2 regions of the Alteromonas sp. MmMcT2-2 genome follow, and region 1 is predicted to be linked to the other one. Evidence: predicted binding sites of a transcription regulator. Region 1 holds the regulator's gene; the other holds the start of a gene.
The links. Region 1 encodes LexA, which represses DNA repair genes until DNA is damaged. Its sites were predicted from a motif close to TACTGTATNNNNATACAGTA; they were not measured.
Positions count from the first base shown of each region.

Region 2: a site for LexA is predicted at 1,789-1,808, ahead of recN (DNA repair protein RecN). Genes of this name have one in related genera too.

Region 1 covers NZ_JAKRFA010000001.1:364,110-367,479, forward strand. The annotation lists gene coxB (cytochrome c oxidase subunit II) at 1-1,163, opposite strand, end outside; gene lexA (transcriptional repressor LexA) at 1,746-2,372, opposite strand; gene MHM99_RS01555 (hypothetical protein) at 2,485-3,370, opposite strand, start outside.
Region 2 covers NZ_JAKRFA010000004.1:118,539-121,908, reverse strand. The annotation lists gene recN (DNA repair protein RecN) at 62-1,747, opposite strand; gene dps (DNA starvation/stationary phase protection protein Dps) at 2,049-2,558, opposite strand; gene nadK (NAD(+) kinase) at 2,818-3,370, opposite strand, start outside.

The sequences.
Region 1 (3,370 bases):
TAGTTTCCGTTTGCCACTGCGTTGACATCTTTGGCTTGAACCATATCGCCAGTTTTATTGCCCCAGGCATTTCGCTCGTAAGTGACTACGGCGGCAATTTCCTTAAGACTTAGCATTTTTCCAAACGCTTGCATGGCTGTTCCTGACTTTCCATGCAGCACGATGTCAATGTGACCTTGCTGATCTTCTAGTACCATCTTGCTGCCTTTTAATGCCGGGAACACGCCAGGTAAACCTTCACCATTTGGCATATGGCAAGCAGCGCACGTTGCGTTGTATACTCGCTCGCCCTCTTTCATCAGTTCATCCATAGACATATTCATAGAAAGTAGACGCTGCTCTTCTTCTTTTGCTTTACGAACAATCTCTTCTTGTTCGCCCATCCACTTTTCAAACTCGGCGGGTTCTTTAGCAATTACCACAACCGGCATATAGCCATGGTCTTTACCACAAAGCTCTGCGCACTGTCCGCGATAAATACCCGGCTCATTCACCTTGGCCCAAGACTCGTTAATAAAGCCGGGGTTGGCATCTTTTTTCACGGCAAAGTCAGGAACCCACCAAGAGTGGATAACGTCGTCAGAAGTAATAAGAAAGCGTACTTTTTTCCCAGTAGGAATAACCAAGGGACGGTCGACTTCCAGCAGGTAGTTATCTGTTTTCTGAAATTTGTTTTCTATTTGCTCGCGCTGAGTGGCGAGTAAAGAATAAAACTCTACATCGCTATCCATGTACTTGTAGTGCCATTTCCATTGAGAGCCTGTTACTAACACCGTCATGTCAGGCTCAGACGTGTCTTCCATAGCAATTAGAGTATTCGCTGCGGGTACCGCCATGAAAATAAGAATAAGGAAAGGAATAACGGTCCAAGCAATTTCGACCTTCACGTTTTCGTGAAAATTAGCTGGCTTGGCACCACGGGACTTTCTATGTAGATACATTGAGGCGAACATCACGCCAAAAACTACAACCGCGATACCTACACAAATGAAGAACATCAACATATGGAGGTCGTATACCTGCCCACTGATGTCGGTAGCACCGCGTCTCAAATTAAGCGAAGAGGCTTCTTCGCTTGCTTCTTGCGCAAAAAGCAAAGGGGAAAAAAGCAAAATTGGTATACTAGAACACCATTTTGCGAAAACGGTCGTTAGTTGTTTCACTCAGCACCTCCGTAATGGCGTGGTCAAAGACGCTGATTAATTTGCGCGATGCCCTACCAAATGGTTTGCGAACGATTGACCCATAACCTCAACTTGTAAAACAAATTTAGAGCCATTGTTATTATTTTGTTGATCTCTGTATAAGAATTGCGCAATAATGTCGTGCCGTCTAGTCTTTTCTATTAAAAATTTAACGAAGTGGTTAATTTTTAATCATTTACTAAAATGGTCGCGGGGGATTTCACGTGCAAAAAGAGAAAGCCATTGCTGTGGGATGCCCTTGGAATCAAACAGGCATTTTGAACACGGGGTTAAAGTAAATGCTCGACTAACTAGTTAAGAAATCAATAAGTAATCGATGACTCAATGTCGATTTCAAACAAAATTCAAAATAAAAAATGGAAAATACTTGAAGCATTCATAGAAAGAATAACGTGAGTAATGATAAAAATAAGCGCGCAGAAAACCAACAGGTTTGCTGGGCAGGATAAAACCTAAGTTGGCAGATTGAAGAAAAAAACAGGAACAAAAGACATAAAAAAAGCGGCTAACGCGCCGCTTTTATACAAACAAGCTAAAATACTACATCCAGTCAGCGTTTCTGATCACACCCACCGCAATGCCTTCTATCGCAAAATGTTCAGTCGCCAAATCAACTTTTATTGGTGCAAACTCATCATTCTCAGCATGAAGCAATACTTCACGCCCGCGTTTCTCTAGACGCTTTACGGTGACGTCTTCATCTACACGCGCCACAACCACCTGACCGTTGTGTACATCAGTGGTGCGATGAACAGCGAGAAGATCACCGTCTAAAATACCAATGTCTTTCATGCTCATACCGTTAACGCGTAGCAAAAAGTCGGCATGGGGTTGAAACAGTGCAGGATCGACTTTGTAGTGCGATTCAACATGCTCTTGCGCCAAGATCGGCTCACCGGCTGCAACACGCCCAATTAACGGTAGGCCTTCTTCTTCTTGTGCGTCGTTATCAAGAGGGATATTGAGCTTAATGCCACGAGACGTACCAGGCAAAATTTCAATCACGCCTTTACGCGCCAATGCTTTCAAATGTTCCTCTGCTGCATTAGCAGAACGAAAGCCAAGCTGACGGGCTATTTCCGCACGAGTAGGCGGCATTCCCGTTTCTAACATGGTTGTTTTAATAAGTTCTAAAACTTCGGTTTGTCGAGCTGTGAGTGGGCGCATAAAAGACCTGTCTGTTCATACAGTTCCTGTAAGTATATACACCTAAAACTAAATAACAAGCACTTGCCGCGTCTTTTGCGATCTGCAATAGCCTACGACAAGTGCTTTCTTCTTATTTTACGAGAAGAGCCATGTTCGGGTTACTAATTTGTAACTCCAGCTCCCCATCACTATTTTGACGTGTGCGCATGCCTTCAACATTATCGAGCCCAAGTCCAGGGCTTTGCCACACCACATTGCCTTTATTATCAATCTCAACCACGCGATATGCGATGCTGTCATAATAATTGTACGAATAGTCATTCTCGTTAGGCTGGTAGATAGCGAGAATCGACTGATTAGACGACTTAGTTGGAACAGCCGCTATATACTGAGGGTAGAATGACGGTGCTATAGCGTCTTTGAGTTCTAATGCATCGCTCGCCACGTCATAAACATTGATGGTGTTGTAGTTTCTATTTAAACACGCAAATTCAAGTTCGCTATCACTATCAAAATTTACCGTGAGCAATTGGTCACAATTGGTTTCCAATTCATTCAATCCAACAAATTCACCATCCTGCATTTTATAGAGCTTGAGCGAACTATAGCCCCCAACAGCAAAATAATGCACACCGTCTTTTTCAGAGGCAGCAAGCGCATTAATTGAAAAATCGTTAATGATTGAGTCGATAAGCACCTGATTCTCGATATCAAACGCTTTAAGTCGATTGTTCTCAATAATAACTGCATCGGCGTAACTGTCGTTATTTACGTCAATGGCTTCAATAAACGAAATTTCACTATTCTGATTATTGTTCAGTGTCCACTGAATAGCGTTATCTGTAAGTCTCACGACATTAAACGACGAACTATAATCCAGTGCCCCTATTAGTAACTCACCCACACCGTCATTGTTGTAGTCTGTAACGACCGGTTTGCTATAGTTATAGACATCTTCGCCAACCTCAGCACTTATCGCAAAGTTATCCTCTTTATCTACCGATAAAATCTGAATA
Region 2 (3,370 bases), on a different contig from region 1:
ACTGTTTTATTGCAAGCGCGAAGGCATGCTACATTGACAACTATGACCAATCAACTGCATTTTAGTTCGATGCTGCGCTTTTAAGCAGTTCTTTTGCATTCGCTAGCGCCGATTTGGTTACTTTATCACCGGCTAATAGTCTTGCAAGCTCATCGATCCTGTCTTGCTTAGTCAGCGCCAACATCTGGGTTTCAGTACTTTCCCCGTCGGTAAGCTTGGTAACAAACAATTGATTATGTGCCTGTGCCGCTACTTGAGGTAGATGGGTAACACACATTACTTGCGATTGTTTACCTAATTTACGTAAAAGCCCGCCAACGATTGATGCTGTTGGGCCGCTAATGCCCGTATCGACTTCATCGAAAATCATAGTAGGGGTAGCGTGATGGCCGCTTGCTATAACCTGAATAGCCAGTCCTATACGAGAAAGTTCACCACCTGATACGACTTTTTCTAATTTGTCTGCATCTTGACCAGGGTTGGTAGACACTTTAAATTCTACGGTATCTAGACCTGTGCTCACCGGCTTCTTAAGTTCGTCGTATTGAATCTGAATATCCACTTTTGCGTGGGGCATATTCATTTGGCGAATTTGCACTTCAATATCTTCGCTTAGCTTACCAGCAGCACGTTGCCTGCTCTCAGAAAGCGCTTTGGTCGCGGTTAAATACGTTGCACGTGCTTCTTCTACTTCGCCTTCAAGAGTACCTAACAGTGTTTCCTGTTCCGATAAAGCATTGAATTCGGCGGCTAGCTCTTGGTGATGCTGATAAAGTCCTTCTGGCATCACAGTATGTTTACGGGCAAGTTCCATCGCCTTCGCATAGCGCGCCTCAACTTGCTGTAAGCGAAGTGGATCGATCTCTAAGTGATCGCAGTAGCTACGTAGCTCTCCTGCCGCTTCTTCTACTTGAATTGCTGCATCATTAAGCATTGCAATGATTGGCGTTAAACTAGCGTCGTGCGTCTCTAATTCGCCTAAACGTTCAATACTGCTTTGTATAACTGACAGTGCGTTGCCTTCATCGCTTTCATATAAATTGTATACGCTAGTCTGTGCTTGCTCTAAAAGACTTTGCCCGTTACTCAGGCGTTTGTGCTCTATTTCTAACTCTTCAAATTCACCCTCTTCAATGGCGAATTCATCAAGTTCTTGAACCTGATAAGTTAACAGCTGAATTCTGTCTTCGCGCTGCTGGGCTTGTTCTTGAAGCGCCTTTAACGTGCGCTGCTTATCACGCCAAAGAGAGTAGGTTTCTCTAACTTGCACTAATATGTCGTTGTGCTTAGCGTAACCATCAACTAATTCCCTTTGATGGTCTTCTTTCAGCAACTGTAGGTGAGTATTTTGACCGTGAATGGCCAACAAAAACTGGCCTAAGCCTTTTAACTGCTGAAGTGAGGCGGGAATACCGTTGATAAAAGCTTTTGAACGGCCTTCCTTTGAAATAACTCTGCGAATAAAGCAGCTATTCTCATCTTCATCTGAGGTGAGCTCATGTTCATCGAGGAAGGCTTTAGCTAATACATTGCCGTTTAAAGAAAAGTGAGCAATGATCTCCGCTTTTGCGCTACCTTTTCGCACCGCATTTGCGTCGGCGCGCTCGCCTAAGCACAAGCTTAAGGCATCAATAGCAATTGATTTACCTGCACCGGTTTCACCGGTTATAGCAGTCAACCCGTTTTCCAGTTGAACTGATAATTGTTTTACAACAGCAAAATTAGAAATAGAAAGATGCGCTAACATAACCACACTCGAAAAAAGTTGAACATGATGATATATACAGTAACTGATAATATATACAGTATTTGTGTTGTGTAAAGTTAAGTCGCAAAATATTTATTTAAAAACAACCGGCGTCGATAATAATATTCGTAAAATCAATTGTATAGGTTCGATCTTTTAAGGGTGGGTTATGAATAACCGATAATTCGGATTCGCCGCGAAGGGAAAACTTAAAAAGGAGAGCCGAAGCTCTCCTTAACATTACAACTTTAATCTATTGCAGATAGTTCGGATTACAATCTGCAAACACAGTGAACGTATTCTATTGTTGTAGCTCACCGCTGCCAGACTCAATGTGCGCGCGCACAAACCACTGGAACTGTTCTAAATCTGCAAGTTGGCCGGTGATCATATCTTCCGATACTGGGTCAATTTCACCCAAAAGCTCTAACGCTTTTCTGTGGTCACCATTTACACCGTCATATACGGCATCCAGCGCCTTAAGGTGGTCAAGTACTAAACCTTTACCCAACTCATAATCGTTCCAGCTGCGACCTTCAACAATGGCTTTCGGTGTTCCTTTCGGTACGCCACCTAAAGTGGCAATTCGCTCTGCAATTGTGTCGGTCATTTCGCGTACCGCATCTACCTGCGGATCCAACATCTCATGCACACCGATAAAATTTGGTCCTACTACATTCCAATGAATGTGCTTCAACGTTAACTGTAAATCTAATAGTGCAACCAATCGCTGATCCAATACCTTGATTGTTTTGGCAGCAGCATCGTTATCCATTCCAGGGGCTGTAAATTTGATATTGGTGTTACTCATGATATCTCCTATTGAATGCAAATAAGTCAGCGGGATGCGAAACATCATTTAGGCCAAATAACAAAGACCTTGTGCTGACGACTTGTTGTAATAGGTGCAACAGGTATGCCGAAAACTTATATTTCTATAAGTCTTGGTTTTCGTTAAGGAAATTAGAGAAGATTAAAAAATCTTTATTTTTCAAGCCTGTAGCAATCAAGAAAATGCTACAGGCTTATGTAATAAATGCACATGGAATCAACTAAATGGAGCAGGGAGGTTAGTAAAGCTTACTACCCCAACCTAACTTTTTACGAAGTACATTGAAGTAGCTGTAGCCCCTAGGGTGAACAAGATGGAGTTTGTCTACGCTTTTGTTTATTCGAATTTCATCGCCAGGCAGCACCGGCAGAACAATATGGCTATCGCAACTCACTTGTAGCGAGTCACTATTAACCTTTGATACTTTCATCGATACCTGACTGTCAGCATCAACAACGATTGGACGGCTGCTAAGTGTGTGAGGAAACATGGGTACCAACGTAAGTGCATCTAGCTTGGGCATAATAATAGGGCCGCCCGCTGATAAAGAGTAAGCCGTTGAACCTGTAGGTGTGGCTACTATTAATCCGTCGCTGCGCTGACTGAATACAAATTGCTCATCGATGTAAATTTCAAATTCCATCATATGGGCAACTTTTCCGTGGTGAAGCACCACTTCGTTTACAGCAGAGTTGTTACTTTTAAGCTTTTCGTGTCGATAAACTTCTACTTCAAGTAAGAAGCGCTCTTCTACTACGCATTCACCGTTAAAGATAAGGTCAAGTTGTTGA